Regions from separate parts of the Methylobacterium sp. 1030 genome, predicted to be linked through region 1. Evidence: riboswitches for the same ligand, from Rfam matches in the RefSeq annotation. Region 1 holds a riboswitch; each other region holds the start of a gene.
The links. A riboswitch is a leader RNA that binds a small molecule or an ion and turns the genes downstream of it on or off. The one in region 1 is predicted to bind cobalamin.

Region 1 (4,407 bases):
TGGTCCTCGAACACCTCCTCCAGGGGGTTGTCGTGGTCGACCGACTGGTCGGCGGCGCGCTGGGCCGCGAGGGCCTCCGGATCCTCCGCGAAGGCGCCCGAGGCCACCGCCGGGCCGTCGACCACCGCGACCACTCCGTCGACGGTCACCCGCGAGCGGATCGCCGGCCACTGGAACGCCTGGACCAGCGGCTTCGGCAGGGCGAGGCCGGAGGTCTCGATCAGGATGTGCTCCGGCGGCTCGGCGCGGCCGAGAAGGGTCTCCAGCGCCGGCACGAAATCGTCCGCGACCGTGCAGCAGATGCAGCCGTTCGGCAGCTCGACGATGGCGTCCTCGGTGCAGCCCTCGACGCCGCAGGCGGCCAGGAAGGACTTGTCGAAGCCGATATCACCGAACTCGTTCACCAGGATCGCGAGGCGGCGCCCCTTGGCGTTCTCGACCACGTGGCGGACGAGGGTCGTCTTGCCGGCCCCGAGGAATCCGGTGACGATGGTGCAGGGGATCTTGTTCACGAGGGTCATTCCGCGGGCTCCAGGGTGCCGGCGGGGACCGGGCGGGGTTCTGGGAAAGGGGGAATGCGGGCGATCACGCCCTTGCGGAACGCCTCCGGACGCTCGCGCCAGGGCACGATGCCGTCCGGGGTCGCCGCGTAGGCCGCGAGCCCGCCGAGGATGATCTCGGCCGAGGCGGCCGGATCCATGTCGCCGTAGACGTAGGTCCAGCGGTCGGCCGCGGCGACCGCCACGGTGCAGGGCCGCTTGCAGACCGAAAGGCACTCCACCGCCTCGACCCGCAGGTCCGGCGTGGGGCCGCTCCGCGCTCGAAGCGCCTCCAGCAGGCGGGCCCCGGCGCGGGGCCCGTCGGGGTCGTCGTCCGGCCGGCGGCAGGTGGTGCAGACGTAGAGAACGGTCTCAGGCACGGGCCGCTCCCCGATCCGCGCCGCGGGCGAAGGCCTGCCACGCCCAGCCGAGCCCCAGCCCGATCAGGATCCAGAACACGAAGCTGATGGCGAGCGACCGCGCGGCGAATTGCGCGGCGAGCGCGGCCGGAAGTTCGGACGCGGCCTCGGGCGCCTGCGGGGCACCGACGACGTGCGGCGCGATGATCAGGACGAGCCCCCCGAGGATCGTGATCAGCGCGCGGCGTATCGTGATCAGGTAGAGCCCCATCCCGGTCGCCGCGGCGGTCATCACCCACCACGCCTGCCGCGTCGCGAGCGGGGCCGCCGCGCTGCCGGGCAGTTCCGGCGGCAGGCCGAGACCCGGCGCGAGCGCGACGCTGGCGAAGGCGGCCACCGCGAAGGCGAGGCCGACCTGCGGCGTGGGTTCGCGGCTGCAGGCGAGCATCACCGCGCCGAGCAGCAGCGCGTAGCCGACGCCGCCCACGAGGGTCGCGAGCCCGGTGAAGGCCATCCGCGGCAGGCCGGGCGCGGGCTGCCATTCCGGCGCGGCGTCGGGCGCGGCGTGGTCGTGCCCGGCATGGGCGAGCACGATCGGGAACGCCTTGATCGGGAGCGCCTTGGCAGCCCGGTTCGGCGCCTCCTGCTGCTCGTAGCGCTCGGCCGCGACGATCAGCGGCGAGGTCAGCGTGAGTTCGAGGCCCGTCACGATGGCAGCCGCGAAGAAGCCGGCGGCGAGGGCCGCCGACAGGAGCCGGATGATCATCCCTGGTCCGGGGACGTCAGTGGCAGGGGAAGTTCTGGGTGTGCCGGAAATCGTGCGCCGCGTTGTGGAGCGCGATCGCCGGCGAGAAGCCCGCCATGAACAGCAGGCCGAGGCCCAGCACGGCCGCGAGTGCGACGGCGATCGGGCGCTCCGACGCGCGGGTGCCGGCGGCGATGGGGGCGAGGGTTTGCGTCGTCATCAGAAGCGTCTCCAGCCGCCCCACCGGCGGCATTGCGGGATCCTGTCGCGACGGCAGGTCTCCTGGCTCGCGGCTCGGCGCGCCCACCGCCTTCCCGGATCGCTCCGGTGGCGCTTGGCGGGCGCTCGCCGCTCACAGTTGCGGGGGCAGCCGCGGAATCGGGGCTTCAAACCCCTCACCGCATTCCCTTTTCACCCCGTCTCCGGGGCACCGTCGCCCGGCCGTTGTAGACGCATGACCGCCGGGACACAACGGAGCGGCGCCGGATCGCGGCCGTTTCCCGCGCCCGCCCCGCGATCGGGGCGGGCTTGACGGCCGCGCCCCGGAGCGGGCACCGCCGCACCCGATACCCGCCCGGCCCCGGCGCGGGCGCTGAACTCCCGGAGACCCGATGGCCCCGACAGACGATCCGACCCCGGTTCTCGTCGATCTCGCGGCAGGCCGTGAGCCGCGGATCGTCTCCGATGTGGGCACGGGAACGACGTGGCTCGAGGTCGACCTCGGCGGCCGCTTCCCGATCCATTCCGTCGCCCTGCGGCCGGGGGAGGGGGCGGTTCCCGCGGAGCCCGGCGACGTCGCGGTGGCGGTCTCGCAGGACGGCGTGACGTGGGCCGAGCCGGACCTCGCCGTCTGGACCGCGACCCCGGACGCCCTCGTCGCCGCGATCGTCCCCGACGAGCGGGCCTGGGCGCGCGCGGTCCGGATCGCCGCGCCCGAACCGGCCCGGATCGCCGGCATCGGCATCCGCGCCGACGAGGCCGCGGTCGACCTGATCGCGCTGCGGGCGATGCTCGGCCTCGACGTGACGCTCCTGAACGAGAAGCCCGGCGCCAACGTCTACGTCACCTACGCGCTCCAGTCGGCGCCCGACCGCGCCAGCCATGCCCTGGTCGGCCTGTCGCTGTTCGAGAACGGCGCCTTCGGCAACTGCCTCGTCCAGTACATCATCGCGGTGACCATCGCGAAGTCGCTCAACCTGAAATACATCAAGGTGCCCAAGGTCGACCGCAGCAAGGTGATCTTCCTGACCGAGCGGCTGACCTGCGACGGCATCACCTTCATCCCGCCGGACGAGCCGCTGCCGGCGGACGGCTACTTTTTGTCGGGCCTGTATTTCGACCCGACGCAGTTCGAGCGCGTGACCGCGCTGCGGGGACCGGCGGATTCGCGCGCGATCGTGCAGAGCGTGATCCGGCCGCTGTTCAACGGTCTGCCGAAGAACTTCCCGGTGAAGCCCGACGACCAGCTCCTGATCCACATCCGGTCGGGCGACATCTTCAGCACCTGGGTCGATCCGCACTACCCGCAGCCGCCCTTCGCGTTCTACCGGATGGTCATCGACCGGCTCCTGGCCGAGGGCCGGATCCGCTCGGTCAAGCTCGTCTTCGAGAACAGGCTGAACCCGGTCATCGCCGAGGTGGAGGCGTACGCGGAGCGGCGCGGATTGCCGGTGGAGATCCAGAGCGAGTCGCTGATCTCCGACGTCGCGGCGCTGGTGAACGGCCGCTACCTCGTCTTCGGGCTGGGGACGTTCGGGCCGGGGATCTGCCACCTCTCGGACCACGTCGAGCAGGTCTTCTACTTCGCGTCGAACTGGCCGCAGGGCTTCCAGTCGATCCCCACAATCGGGAAGGTGGTCGAGGTCCGCGATCTCGAGGGCCGCTACATGAAGGTCGGCGAGTGGCAGAACACCGACGCGCAGCGCCGGACGATGGTGGATTACCCGGCCGAGGCCCTCGCCTTCGACGACGCGTGACCGGCTTGGCGGGCCGGAGGCGCTACGGCGCCGTCCGGAGATGCTCGGCGGGGGCTCCGGCCGGACGGTTCGAGCCGGCGTCGCGCACCTTCAGGGCGTCCGTGTACATCCGCTCCACGTCCGTCCGGAAGGCGGCGCGCGAGTCCGGTCGCGTGTAGAACATGTGCCCGCCCGGATAGACCGCGAGGCTCAGGCGGCCGGCGGCGTAGGCGGGGACCTGCGCCAGCAGGAGCTTCGAGGCGAAGTAGGGCGTCACCAGGTCGGTGAAGCCGTGCGCCACGAGGACGCGCAGGTGCCCGTCGAGCGCCAGATCGCCCTTCAGGTTCGACAGGACCTCGGGTGCCTGCCGGCCCGAGCCCCAGTTCCAGCCGCGATTGACGGCGTTGTTCAGGAGCTCGTAGCGCATGTTGGTCACCGGCCATTTCAGCGTCCGCGCGTAGAGGTCGAGCATCGCGCTCGTCAGCGGTGCCTGGAGGGCGGTGAGCTGGGGATCCTCGAAGCTCGACTGGGCGGCGTCCGGGTTCGGGTCCCAGCCGGTGATGCCGGTGTCGTAGGCGCTGGTCACGCGGCCCTCGGCGCGGTCGATCTCGCGCTGGACGCTCCGGGTCGAGAGGCGCGCCGCCTGGGCACGCACCAGGGCGGGGTCGAGACCGACGAGGGGCGCGACCTTCTCGGTCATCCGGGCGACGGCGGCCGTGTCGCTCGGCCCCTTGAGCAGGTCGCTCAGGTACGGGCCCGAGGCGTAGGCCTCCGCGTCGCCGAGCAGGGTTGGCGTCGGCACCGTGCCG
Region 2 (4,407 bases), on a different contig from region 1:
TCAAGTCGAAGCCCTGGCTGCGCACCGCCCCGGCGGCGATCTGGAAGAAGAAGTCCCTCGGGTCGGTGGTGAGGACATTCTCCTTCTCGATGTGGAAGGCCGCTCCCGTCACGCTCAAGCCCGTGAAGAGGTCGAGCTTGACCCCGGCCTCGTAGCCGAAGCCGGTCTCGGGGGCGAAGGGGCGGGTCGCGATGTCGAAGCCGGTATTGGGCCGGAACGAGGCCGCCACGTTGCCGTAGAACGAGAGGAAGGAGAGCGGCTGGTAGACGAGACCCGCACGCGGTGAAAAGCCGGTCCGGTCCTGCTCCGTGCGCTCGTTGCTGACCTTGTCGCGGAAGGTCTGGTTGTAGAAGTCGGTCCGGTTGCCGAGGAGCAGCTTCCACTCCGGACTAAGCGCGATCTGGTCCTGCACGTAGACGGCGGTGTTCCCGACGTTCTCGCTCGCGCTGTAGCGCCGCGTGATGGGCGGCTTCGGCTGGCCGTAGACCGGGTTGAACAGGTCGATGGCGAACGGGTCGAGCCGCGGCGTCGAGCGCAGCAGGTTGTCGGTGCTGTTGTAGCGCTCGTGCTCAAGGCCGAGCAGCACGGTGTGCGCGAACGGCCCGGTGGCGAAGTGCCCGACGAGTTCGGCCTGACCGATGGCCACGCCCCAGGTAAAGTCGTGCCGGCGGAACTCGCGCAGCAGGGTGCGGCCGTCGTCGAGGAGGCCGGTCGCGCCGGTCTGCAGGCCGGTCAGGCTGCCGGTGTTGAAGTGGCCGGCAACCCTGAGCTGCCAGTCGGCATTGAAGGCGTGATCCAGGCGGATCTGCAGGATCCCGGCTTCTGACACCGAGTCGTCGCCCGGCTCACCGAAGAATCGCGAACGCGGGACGAGGCCCAGGCGGTTGTTCACCGCGACCGTCCCGCGGTCGAAGGTCTGACGGTTGCGAAGGTACTGCGCCTCGACGGTGAGCTTGGTATCTGGGCTGATCAACCAACTCACCACGGGCGCGACCAGGACGCGGTCGCCGTCGACGAAATCGCGAAAGCTGTCCTGCCGGGCGAGCGCGCCGTTGAACCGGTAGAGGACGGTGCCCTCCTCGTTCAGCGGTCCGCCGGCGTCGACGGTGGTGCGCGCCGTGCCGAAACTTCCGAACAGCGTGCCCATCTCGACGAAGGGCAAGGCGACGGGCTGCTTAGTGAGGATGTTGATGGTGCCGCCCGGATCGCTGCGCCCATAAAGTGCCCCGCTAGGTCCTTTAAGCACCTCGATGGACTGCACGTTCTGGGTGTCCGGCGCGCCATTGTATCCGCGGGCGATGTTGAAGCCGTTGAAGAAGATGTCCTGGGTGGCGAAGCCGCGCACTGAGTAGAGCGCGAGGTTCTGGGCTCCGAAATCGTTCTGCTTGCCGACGCCCGGCACGTAGTCGAGGGCGCGCTCGACGCGCGTGGCGGCGGTGTCCCGCAGGACCTCTTGAGGCACGACGTCGACGTGCTGAGGCAGCGAGAGACGCGGCGTGACCGTCTTAGTGCCACTGTAGAGGTCCTTGACCTGGTACTTGGGGGCGGCCGTGTAGCTACCCTCGACCGAGAGCGGGTCGAGAACGACCGATGCCGGGGCGGTCTCGGCTCGTGGGCTCTGGGCGGTGGTTGGGGTCACCCCCTGGAGGGCGAGCGCGAGCGACGCGACGGACGCGCGAAGCCACCATTGCGGAGCGGGACGGGACACGGGCCTGGGACCTCGGGACGGCTGTGGCACGTCACCGCGAACGAGGCCTCGGCGCCTACCTCACCGGGCGGCGCTTCAACACCCGCCAGGACACCCCGCCCGACGCGTTTCGCGTGTGACCACGGCTGACGGCAGGTCTCCTGGCTCACGGGTCATCGCCCTCGCACCGTCTTCCCGGGGCTTGACCCAGTGACATGGTGGTGAAGGACTCACCGCTTACAGTTGCGGGGGCAGCCACGGCATCGGGCTGTCACCCTCACCGCGTTCCCTTTTGATCCCCGAGGGGAACCGTCACTGCTCAGCTACAGCCTCACGAACTCGTGAGTCAACGCGAGCGTCGTAATAGCGCCGCCGTGACGCCGGCTTTGGCGTTTGGCCAGCTCCTGCAATGGGTCGAACGACCGCTCTTTGGGTTTGATGCTTCAAAGCCGATTGGCCGGAAACCACCCTAAGCCGCCGTTCGGCTCCCAACCCAACCTAGAGCTGCGCCCGAGCGTGTTGGGACGGCTCGGGCTCTGAGACGTTGAGGGGTGAAGGAGCATGCCGATGCCTTCACCGTTGTCCGTCGATCTACGCCAGCGTGTCGTCTCCGCCATTTCGGAGGGGGCCTCCTGTCATCAGGCGGCAACCCGGTTCGGTGTCAGCGTGTCCAGTGCCAGTCGCTGGTCGGAACAGTTCCGCCAAGATGGGCAGCTCACGCCCAAGCCGTCGGGTGGCGATCATGCCTCGCACCGGATCGAGGCGCAGGCCGAACTGATCCTGACGACCTACGAGGCGCAGTCGGCGATCTTCCTGCACGAGTTGCGCGACGCCTTGGCCGAGCGCGGCGTGCAGACCAGCACGAGCAGCTTGTCCCGCTTCTTCGCCCGGCACGGCATCACCCGTAAAAAGGGGCGATCCACGCTGCCGAGCAGGCGCGCGAGGACGTAAGGGCCGCTCGCGAGGCTTGGTTCGAGAACCAGGACGCCCTCGATCCCGACAGGCTGGTCTTCCTCGACGAGACGGCTGCGGCCACCAACATGGCGCGCCGCTACGGTCGAGCCCCGCGCGGTGAGCGCTGTCGCCTCGCCGTCCCGCACGGACACTACAAGACCACCACCATCACCGCCGCCCTGCGCAGCGATGGGCTGTGTGCCACCACCCTGTTCGACGGCGCCACCAACGGCGCACGCTTCCGGACCTACGTCACCGACACGCTCGTGCCCGTGCTCAGGCCCGGCGATACCGTCATCCTCGACAACCTGCAGGCCCACAAGGTGACGGGTGTGCGCGAGGCCATCGAGGCTGCCGGTGCGAGTTTGCTCTACCTTCCGCCCTACAGCCCGGATTTTAATCCAATCGAGCAGATCTTCGCCAAGTTGAAGGGCCTGCTCCGAACCGCGGCGGCCCGCACTGTCCCAGACCTATGGCACACCATCCGGCAGGCCTTCGCTCGCTTCACAGCCCACGAATGCCGCAACTGCATCGCTGCCGCCGGTTACGATACCGACTTGGCCGTTGCTACCTGAGCGGGCACGGCTCTAGCCGTGCGGACGGCCATCGAAGCGTCGTGAAAGCAGCCACTGAACCGCACCCCGTTTTGACCGGACAGGCGGCATAGCTCACGAAGGCATAGGCGTTGGCCTATGGGTAAGGCTATGTCATCCGATCCGACCGCCCCGCCGGTGCACGGCGAGATCATGACCGGCGTTCAGCGTCGCCGGCGCTGGTCCACCACCGAGAAGATCCGCCTCGTCGAGGAGAGCCAGCAGCCCGGCTCGTCCGTGTCGTTCGTCGCTCGCCGCTACGGCCTCTGGCCCAGCCTGCTGTTCTCGTGGAAGCGGCGCATGCTGGAGGGCGGCCATCAGGCCGTGCACGCCGACGAGGAAGTCGTTGGAACCAGCCGCGTGCGCGAGCTGGAGCGGCGCATGCGCGACCTCGAACGTCTGCTCGGGCGCAAGACCATCGAGGTCGAGATCCTGAAGGAGGCGCTCGACCTCGCGCGCACAAAAAAACCGACCTCGCCGCTCAGCTCCTGGGGCGGTTCGACAGGCGGTTCGCGGTGAAAGCGGTCGCCGACACGCTCGGTGTAGCCCGCTCCCACCTGGCCGAGCGCCTAAGTCGACCTGTTCGGCCGCGCGGCCTCTACCACAAGCCCGAGGATGCACGGCTGCTGCCGACGATCCGCGCGATCGTCGATGCCCGCCCGAGTTACGGCTATCGCCGCGTCACCGCACTGGTGAACCGGGCACTGCACTCGCGCGGCGAAGCGAGCGTCAACGCCAAGCGGGTGCTGCGCATCCTGCGGGCGAACGGGCTCACCCTCGCGCCGCACACCGCCCATCGTCCCGGCCGCACCCACAACGGCACTGTGGTGGCGTTGCGCTCGAACGTGGAGCGGGTAGCTCGGATCACCTCGAACTGCGCTGCCGGGACGGTGCGGTCGTCCGCGTGCTGTTTGCCATCGACGTGTGCGACCGCGAGATCATGGCGTGGTCGGCGACCACGACGGGCGTCTCGGCCGAGATGGTCTGCAACCTGATGATCGCCTGCTGCGAGCGCCGGTTCGGCGCGACGAAGACCCCGCACCCGGTCGAGTGGCTGTCCGACAACGGCGCCGCCTACATCGCCAAGGAGACAGCACAGACGGCCGCCGCGCTCGGCCTACGGCTGCTGTTCACCCCGGTGCGTTCGCCGCAGAGCAACGGCATCGCGGAGGC
Region 3 (4,407 bases), on a different contig from region 1:
TGGTGGTCCAGTCGAGCCGCCCGCTCCAGAACTCGTTGAAGCGCAGGGCGACGAAGCTCTCGGTGCCGTAGGCAGTCGCCTGACCGACGTTCACGTTGGTGGAGAAGGTCGGGTAGTAGGCCGTCTGGATCAGGTTCTTGAAGTCGGTCTGATAGTAGGTCGCGCCCACGGTCATGAACCCGTCGAACAGCGGCTGCTCGAAGCCGCCGTCGAACCCGAAGCTTTCCTCCGGCCGTAGGTTCGGGTTCCCGAAGAAGCGGAAGCCCGGATAGTCCTGGTAGAGCTGGCTCAGGGTCGGCGGTTTGAAGCCGGTCCCGACGCTGCCCTTCAGGCGGGTGTCGGTGGCGGGCACGATGTAGCTCGGCGCCACCCGAAAGGTGGTCGCGCCGCCGAACTGGTCGTTCGAGTCGTGGCGGATGTTGGCGACCAGCGCGGCGCCCGCGAAGGGTGTCGTCTGAAGCTCGGCGAAGCCGGCGGAGTTGCCGTTGGACCGGTCGATGCCGGTCGTCTCGAAGCGCTCGTCCTCGCGCTGTGCCCCAAACAGGACGAGGTTGCCGGGTGAGACCTGCCAGTCGCCGCGGTAATCGAACCGGGTCCGCTCGCCGAGGTAGGTGGTGGGTGTCGGCGGCGCGAGCGGGTCGAGCGGGCCGGCGAATAGCCGGTCGAACTTCGAGTAGTTCGCCCCGAAGACGTTGTGGAAGCCCGGCACCGGCGTCCACTCGGCCTCGCCCCTCATGATCAGTTGCTGCTGGTCGTTGAGGTTCCGGTACGGCAGCGGCACGTACGGGAAGCCGCCGTCGGCCTGGTCGAGGTAGGCGCTGTCGGAGAAGCGCAGGACGTAGTTGAGGCGGAACTCGTCGGTGAGTTGCGCCCCGAGCTTGGTCGAGACCGTCTTGATGTCGGTGAAGGCGGTCCGCAGCGGTACGCCGCGGGGCAGCAGCTCGAACGGGGTGACCTGCACGGCGGATTGCCGGATGTGGCCGACCGACACCGAGTAGTCGAAGATCCCCTCCGAGCCGGAGACGTTGCCGAACTGGTTGAAGGTGCCGAACGAGCCGCCTTCGACCGTCGCCATTGCCCGAGTTGGCCCTTCGCCACGCTTGGTCACGACGGAGATGACGCCGCCGATGGCGTCGGCCCCGTAGAGGCCGCTCTGGGGCCCGCGCAGCACTTCGATCCGCGAGAGGTCGTAGGTCTGCAACTGGCTGAAGTCGAAGGCGCGGTTCGGGGTCGAGGGGTCGTTGACGTCGATGCCGTCAATCTGAACCTTCACGTGGTTCGAGTTGGTGCCGCGGATGAAGACCGAGGTCTGGCCGCCGGCGCCGCCGGTCTGCACGACGTTGAGGCCCGGCACCTGCTGCAGAGCATCCGGCACCGTCCGGCGCTGCTGCTCCTGAAGCAGGCGGTCGGTGAGCACGGTGACACTCGATCCTGTGTTGGCAATCGGCGTCGGCACGCCGGTGGCCGACACGGAGATCTCGGACAGCGAGACCGCGGCCTGCGCGCCTCCCTGAGCATCGGCGAAGGGCGCGGCGACCTGCTGCGAGCGGGCGGGAATGGAGACGAGCAGCGCGGATGCGGCGCAGGACAACGCCAGCGTGCGCCGGAGCGCGGAGGAAACGGGACTGGACACGGGACGGCCTCGGGGGACGGCTGTGGCACGTCACCGCGAACGAGGCCTCGGCGGTCGCGTCCTCCAAGGAACCACGACGCCGCGACACCTCCCAGGACACCCCGCCCGGCAAGCTCCGCGTGTGACCACGGCTGACGGCAGGTCTCCTGGCTCGCGGGTCGTCGCCCTCTCATCGTCTTCCCGGGCGAGGCCGCCCAGTGACGTGGTGATGAAGGACTCGCCGCTTACAGTTGCGGGGGCAGCCGCGGCATCGGTCGAGCCCTCACGGGCGTGACCTCACCGCGTTCCCTTTTGATCCCCGAGGGGAACCGTCACGCTCAAGCTAAGCTGCGGTGCATCTATCCGTCAACGCACGGAAGCACATTGTTCAGATGTGTGGCTTTTGAGGCGTCAATCGATGTCTGAGCAGGGTGGATTTCCGCCGATCCGTTTTGAATTCACACCCTCGCCAAGCGACGAACGTCCGCCGGGCTATCACAGGATTGAGGTGGGGCGTGCTGAACACCTCTGCGAAGGGTGTCCAATCCTCGGTCGCGGTGAACACCCTGTAGGAAATGGTTCACGGTCAAGCTTGGGCAGTGTATGACGTTCGGCAACGATCCTCATACCGCGACCCATACATGACCAAGTCGGCGACCCTCGCCGTCGCCGCGTTGGCGGCGAGCTTCCTCGGACCGCCCCAGACAGCCGCCGGGCAACTCACCTACTCGTGGCCCTCGAACGTCGGACCGCTGAACCCGCACCTCTACGCGCCCAACCAGATGTTCGCGCAGGCGAGCCTCTACGAGCCTCTGGTAAAGTACCGCGATGATGGATCGGTCGAGCCCTGGCTCGCGACCTCGTGGAACATCTCTGAGGACGGGCGGACCTACGATTTCGTCTTGCGCCCCGGCGTCACCTTCAGCGACGGGGTTCCCTTCGACGCGGCCGCGGTCAAGGCGAACTTCGACGCGATCCTGGCCAACCGCCCGCGGCACGCGTGGCTCGATCTCGTCCAGCAGATCGAACGCACAGAAGTTGTTGGGCCTCTGGCGTTCCGCCTCGTCCTGAAGGCGCCGCACTACCCGACACTGCTCGAACTTTCCCTGCCGCGGCCCTTCCGGTTCCTGTCTCCGAAGGCCATGGGCCCCGGCGGTACGACGGCCGTCAACATCAGGGCGCCGGTCGGCACAGGGCCGTGGCGGCTCGTCGACACCCAGCTCGGCGTCTCCGACACGTTCGAGAGCAACCCGGGTTACTGGGGCCCGAGACCCATCTTCGACCGGCTCGTCGTCAAGGTCATCCCCGATCCTAACACCCGCGTCATCGCCCTGCAGACGGGGGAGATCGACCTCGTCTACGGCGCGGGCGGACAGATTCCTTCGGAAGCCTTCGTCCGACTTCGAGACATGGCCCCGAACTTCGCCTCAGCGGTCTCGCCGCCGCTGGCGACCCGGGTGCTCGCGATGAACTCCGCGCGCTTCCCGACAGATGATCGGGCGGTCCGCCTCGCCATCAACCACGCCGTCGACAAGGACACGCTGGTCCGGACGGTACTCGATGGGATCGAGCCGCGCGCGGACTTCCTGTTTGCGCCGCGCGTGCCGTACGCCGACGTCGGGCTGAAGCCCTACGGCTTCGACCGGGCCGCGGCCTCCCGCATGCTCGATGCAGCCGGCTGGACGCTTGGGCGTGACGGCGTGCGTGCGAAGGACGGACGCCGCCTTGCCGTCGAGGTTGATTTCGTCGGTACAAACGCTCAGCAGCGGGCGATTGCCGAGGTTCTCCAGGCCGACCTTGGGCGCGTGGGCATCGATAGCCGGCTGATCGGCGAGGAGGAGAGTTCGATCCTGGCCCGCCAGAAGGACGGCCGCTTCGGCCTCATCTTCGGCGAGACCTGGGGGCCGCCCTACGATCCCGCCTCCTTCATCAGTTCGATGCGCACCCCGTCGCACGCGGACTATCAGGCGCAGGTCGGGCTGCCGGAGAAGCCCGGCATCGACGCGGCCATCGCGGAAGTCCTCGCCTCGACGGACGAGACTGAGCGCCGACGGCTTTATGCCAAGCTGCTGACTACCCTCCACGAGGCCGCGATCTACCTGCCGATCTCTCACTCCGTGGCCATTGAGGTCCATCGCCCGACCATCGCGGGCGTCGGCTTCGGGGCGACGATCAACGAGATCCCCTTCGCGGCGATGCGGCCGGCGGCCCGGTGACCGGCATGCCGATGCTCCGCTTCATCGCCGTGCGTCTCGCGCTGATCCCGCCGATGCTGCTCGGCGTGTCGATCCTCGTGTTCGTGATGCTCCGTCTTGGCCAAGGCGACCCGGCCCTCGACTACCTGCGCCTCTCGCAGATCCCGCCGACCGACGCCGCCCTCGCCGACGCACGCATCCTGCTCGGCCTCGACCGACCGTTCGTCGTCCAATACCTCGATTGGCTCTGGCGTGCGCTTCAGGGTGACTTCGGCCTCTCCTACGTCACGCGCCGGCCGGTCCTGCCTGAGCTCCTCGGCTACCTGCCCGCGACCCTCGAACTGGCCGGGACCGCGCTCGCCGTCACCATCGCGGTCAGCCTGCCGCTGGGCGCCTGGGCGGCCACGCATCGCGGCGGCTGGCAGGATCGCCTCGTGCGTGGGATCGCCGTGCTCGGCGTCTCACTGCCGAATTTTTGGATCGCCTTCCTCCTCGTCGCGCTCTTCTCGGTCACCTTGGGCTGGCTGCCGCCGATGGGCCGAGGCACGCTCGCCCACCTCATCATGCCGGCGCTGGCGATCTGCCTGATGTCGCTGTCGG
Region 4 (4,407 bases), on a different contig from region 1:
CTCGAAGCGTGTCGTGTCGAGGGCGATCTCCCCGGTCACCGCAGACACGTAGAGCTCGGTCCCCGCGGCGTCGCCGAGGGCCACCTTCAGGAAGGGCCGGAGCGGATCGTAGCGGGCCGTGACGGTCCACTGGTCGCGCGCGACCAGCTCGGCCTGCGCAGCCGGAGCACCACCGGCCGCGACACGCAGCGCGTCTGCGAGTGTCAGCGGACCGAGCCGCGCGCCGGTCCGTGCCGAGACCGTCACCCGGGTGCCGTCGTGGCCGGCGATCCGGTAGACCGGCTCGTCGCCCCGCATCTCCAGGCCGAAGGCGGCCGGCACGCCGGCGAGCCCGCCGGCCCGCAGCGCCGCGTCCGGCGCGACCGCGACCTGATCCCAGGCGATCGGGGCGAGCCCCGACAGCCGCTCGGCCTCGGTGAGCGCCGGGAACGGCACGTAGAGCATCACCAGCCCGGAGCCGATCCACAGCGCGAAGAACAGCCCCGCGGCGATCCCGGCCCAGCGGTGGAACAGGAGCAGCCAGCGCCGTCCCGCCTTGCCGAGCCGGTGCGGCAGGCTCACCACGTCACCGTGTAGGCGACCTCGACCGAGCGCGGGCGCCCGAGCAGCCAGTTGGTGCCGACCCCGTTCACGGCGTTGCCCGAGATCGCGTAGACCTTGTCGAACAGGTTGTAGACCCGCACGGACAGGCGCGAGTCCGCCGTCACCTGATGGTCCAGGACCGCGTTGACGAGGTTGTAGGCGGGGCGCCGCGCCGTGTTGCCGAAGTCGCTGTAGACCTGCCCGACGTTCTGCAGTCCGACCCGCGCGGTCCAGTCGCGGGTGACGTCCCAGGTCAGCCAGAGGTTGGCCACGCGCTCGGGCACGTCGATCGGCTGGTTGCCGGCATACGAGACGGTGGCGCCGTTCACCGTCTGGTCGAACCGGTCGTACTGCGCGTGGAGGAGCGCGAGGTTGCCGTCGAGCCGCCAGCCCGGCGCGAAGCGCCAGCCGAGCGCCAGCTCGAAGCCCTGCGAGGACTGGCTCCCCACCTGCGTGGACAGCGTCGGCTGGCCGGGGATCGCCGAGATCAGGTTGTCCTTGACGATCCGGTAGCCCGCGACGGTCCATTCGAGGGCGCCGTCGAAGGCCAGACCCTTGGCGCCGATCTCGACCTGATCGCCGGTCGCGAGCTTGAAGCCGGCCAGCGACTGCGACAGCGTGATCAGGCTGTTCACCGGGTCGGTGGCGAAGCTGTACTGGGCGTAGAGCGCGCTGTCCGGCGTCGGGTTGTAGACGAGGCCGAACCGGTAGCCGAGCGCCCGATAGGTCTTCTCGAACCGCGATCCCGTCTGCAGGTCCTCGCGGTTCAGCGTCGGCACGTCGAGGCGCACGCCGGTGAGGAACGAGAGCTTGTCCGACAGGATCACCCGGTCCTCGGCGAAGACCGAGGCCTGGCTCGTCTGCGTCGCGTAGGCCGGGCGCGCCCGGCCGTTCTGCGGGAACAGGCCCGGATCGTAGCCGGTGAGCGGCACGCTCGTGGTCTGGTCGAAGTAGAAGTTGTTGGTGTGGCGGAAGTCGATGTGGTTCACGTCGAAGCCGGCCACGAACTGGTTCGGCAGCCCGAACAGGCTGCCCCGGAACGTCGCGTCGAGGCGGTCTCCGACCTGCTCCTGGCTGTGGTAGATCTCCAGGTAGTCGCCCCGGTCCACGAGCCCGGTGCCGCGGTTGTAGCTGTACTGCTCGACGTCGAGCCAGTGGCGCCGGCTGGTCAGCCGGTAGGCGGTGTTGCGGATCGTGATGTCGGCCGAGGGGGACCACTCGGTCTTGAGCTGGGTCCAGTTGTCGGCCCACGTGATCTTCGCGTCGCGGACGTTGTAGTTGTTGAACCGGATGAGATCCGGGATCCGTCCCTCGACCAGCGGCGTGCCCCAGTAGCGGGCGGGCTCCTGGTAGCCGAGATCGTGGCTCAGGGTGAAGGCGAGGTCGGCGCTCGGCCGGAACAGCAGGGCGGCGGAGACCGCGAGGTTGCGGAAATCGCCCTCCGGCCGCATCCAGCCGTCGGCGCGGTTGCCGCTGACGTTGAGGCGGTACGCGAAGGTGTCGCCGTACTCAGCCTGGCCCAGCGGGCCGCCGGAATCGAGGGCGAGCCGCGCGACCCCGTCGGTGCCGATCACCGCGCGGGCGGCGTTGATCGGCACGAAGACCGGCTTCTTGGGCACCACGTTGATGACGCCGCCGATGGCGCCGTCGCCGTAGAGCACCGAGGACGGCCCGCGCAGCACCTCGATCCGCTCGACGTTCCACGTGTCGAACGGGAAGGTCACGGTGTTGGCGCCGACGTAGAAGCGCGTGCCGTCGTAGAGCTGCTGGATCGAGTTCGGGCCGGCGAAGCCGCGGGACGTGAACGCGCCGTTGCCGTTGCCGGGCGCCGCGATGGTGGTGATGCCGGTCGCGTCCTGGGTCACGGCCTCGGCGATCGTGTCCTGGCCGCGCAGCCGCGCGGTCTCGCCCGACACGATGTCGAGGCTGGCCGGCGTCTCCAGCGGCGTCAGGCCGAGGCGGCTCGCGGTCCGGTCAGGCGTGCGCAGGTTGAGCCCGTTCGGCGGGAGGCGGCTCGGGTCGCCGCCCGCGCCCGCGACCGACAGCTCATCCAGCGTGACCACCTCCTGTGCGGCGGCCGGACTGGCGAGGAGCGCGAGGAGAACGCCGCAGAGCGGGGCCCGCCCGCCGAGGCAGGAGCGATGGGTCGATGGAGACATGGGGAAAGCGGTCCGTGCGCGGCGCGCGCCGGCCCCCGCGTCCTACAAGCATTGTAATAACATTACAATGCGCTCGCTGTCCGGTAGCCTCTGCCCGTGCGGGCGCGCGACGGCGTCCTGCGACAGGGCTCGAGGGGTTCGGGACGGCGGAGACGGGCATGGGGAACGGCGTCGCGGGCGCGCTTGCTGTGGCACGTCACCGCGAACGAGGCCTCGGCGGCCGCCTCCCCTCGGGACTGGCGGCGCCTCGACACCCGCCAGGACACCCCGCCCGGCGCGTTTCGCGTGTGACCACGGCTGACGGCAGGTCTCCTGGCTCGCGGGTCGCCGCCCTCGCACCGTCTTCCCGGGGTGACCCAGTGACGTGGTGGTGAAGGGCTCGCCGCTTACAGTTGCGGGGGCAGCCGCGGCTTCGGGGCGAACCCCTCACCGCGTTCCCTTTTGATCCCCGAGGGGAACCGTCGAACACAGCTTGGCCGTAGCGGGGGCGGGCGTCAACCGTGTGTCCGGTTGTTGCCGTGGATCGGCGCGCTGTGCGCCGGTCCGTTGCGGCCTCGCCGACGACGGGCTAGCCCCTGCGGGATGACGGTCTGGCGGCCCCCTGCGGAGATTCGCGTGAAGGCACTGGGTCTGCCCCGGCGCGGCAACAGCCTGCTCGTGGCCGAGGTCCGCGCGGATGACGGGCGGCTGAAAGGCGTCCGGCCGCTCGGCGGCAGCGTCGCGTTCGGCGAGCGGGTCGAGGACGCCCTGATCCGGGAGTTCCGGGAGGAGCTCGGCGTCACCGTCTCGGTGCTCGGCGGCCCCCGCGTCATGGAGAACATCTTCACGCACGAGGGGCAGGTCGGGCACGAGGTGCTGTTCCTGTTCCCCGTCGCCCTGCCGCCGGGGCGGTTCGACGGGCAGGAGCGCTTCGTCTTCCACGAGGATTCCGGCACCGCCTGCGTGGCGCGGTGGTGCGATCTGGACGGGCTCGACGTGCCGGGCGGTCCCGACCTCTTCCCCGCCGGCCTGAAGGCCCGCCTCCGCGACGCGTGGCGCGCGGAGCTCTGACGGACCGGGCCGGCCCACCGCCTTTGCCGCTCGGCGCGGGCGATGCTACAGCCGGGCAATCCCATCGGTCCGGACGTCCGCGACGCCGCGGCCCATGCGCCCGGACGCTCCGTCCGACGCGGAGACGGGTGCCGGCGGAAGCATGACGATACGACCTCCCAGAAGCGGCGGGCCGACGGGGCGCAAGCCTCAGGCCGGCAAGTCCAGCGCCAGCAAGTTCAGGGGCGGCAAGGCCCAGGCCGACGGCCGCGCCCGCACGGGCCCGCGCACCAGCGCCCGCGACGCCGCCGAGCGCGCGGCCCGCAACCGCGGCGAGGATGCCGGCACCCGCGATCCCTGGGGCGCGCAGGCCGCTGCGGCCCCGGCGCCGGCCCGGCCGCCGAAGCCGCGCCGCGACGCCGCCGCACCGCGCGACGCCGCGGCGGGCAAGCCCGGCGGCCGGCCGCCGGCCAAGCGCTCGGCGGCCCCCTCCCCGGCCCTCGCCACCGCCTCTGCCCCCGCGCCCGGTCCGACCCGGCGCGAGCAGCGCGCCGCCGCCTCCGCGACCCTCGCCTCCGGCGTGCAGACCCTGACCGTCGAGCCGGACGAGGCCGGGATGCGGATCGACCGCTTCCTC

Region 2: linked by a shared signal. The riboswitch ahead of ABIC30_RS06200 (TonB-dependent siderophore receptor) and the one ahead of ABIC30_RS16770 (CbtB domain-containing protein) in region 1 are both predicted to bind cobalamin.
Region 3: linked by a shared signal. The riboswitch ahead of ABIC30_RS06265 (TonB-dependent receptor plug domain-containing protein) and the one ahead of ABIC30_RS16770 (CbtB domain-containing protein) in region 1 are both predicted to bind cobalamin.
Region 4: linked by a shared signal. The riboswitch ahead of ABIC30_RS17815 (TonB-dependent receptor) and the one ahead of ABIC30_RS16770 (CbtB domain-containing protein) in region 1 are both predicted to bind cobalamin.

The regions. Positions count from the first base shown of each region.
Region 1 is NZ_JBEPKM010000010.1:251,625-256,031, reverse strand. Features, by position in the region: gene cobW (cobalamin biosynthesis protein CobW) at 1-521, opposite strand, end outside; gene ABIC30_RS16780 (DUF1636 domain-containing protein) at 518-919, opposite strand; gene ABIC30_RS16775 (CbtA family protein) at 912-1,664, opposite strand; gene ABIC30_RS16770 (CbtB domain-containing protein) at 1,681-1,863, opposite strand; cobalamin riboswitch at 1,899-2,093, opposite strand; gene ABIC30_RS16765 (discoidin domain-containing protein) at 2,255-3,619, shown strand; gene ABIC30_RS16760 (S10 family peptidase) at 3,642-4,407, opposite strand, start outside.
Region 2 is NZ_JBEPKM010000003.1:348,777-353,183, reverse strand. Features, by position in the region: gene ABIC30_RS06200 (TonB-dependent siderophore receptor) at 1-1,708, opposite strand, end outside; cobalamin riboswitch at 1,822-2,016, opposite strand; one part of gene ABIC30_RS06195 (IS630 family transposase) at 2,255-2,606, shown strand; one part of gene ABIC30_RS06195 (IS630 family transposase) at 2,606-3,216, shown strand; partial or broken gene ABIC30_RS06190 (IS3 family transposase) at 3,334-4,407, shown strand, end outside.
Region 3 is NZ_JBEPKM010000003.1:367,513-371,919, reverse strand. Features, by position in the region: gene ABIC30_RS06265 (TonB-dependent receptor plug domain-containing protein) at 1-1,633, opposite strand, end outside; cobalamin riboswitch at 1,753-1,961, opposite strand; gene nikA (nickel ABC transporter substrate-binding protein) at 2,254-3,828, shown strand; gene nikB (nickel ABC transporter permease subunit NikB) at 3,840-4,407, shown strand, end outside.
Region 4 is NZ_JBEPKM010000011.1:173,356-177,762, reverse strand. Features, by position in the region: gene ABIC30_RS17820 (PepSY domain-containing protein) at 1-564, opposite strand, end outside; gene ABIC30_RS17815 (TonB-dependent receptor) at 558-2,741, opposite strand; cobalamin riboswitch at 3,027-3,219, opposite strand; gene ABIC30_RS17810 (NUDIX hydrolase) at 3,357-3,791, shown strand; gene ABIC30_RS17805 (RluA family pseudouridine synthase) at 3,934-4,407, shown strand, end outside.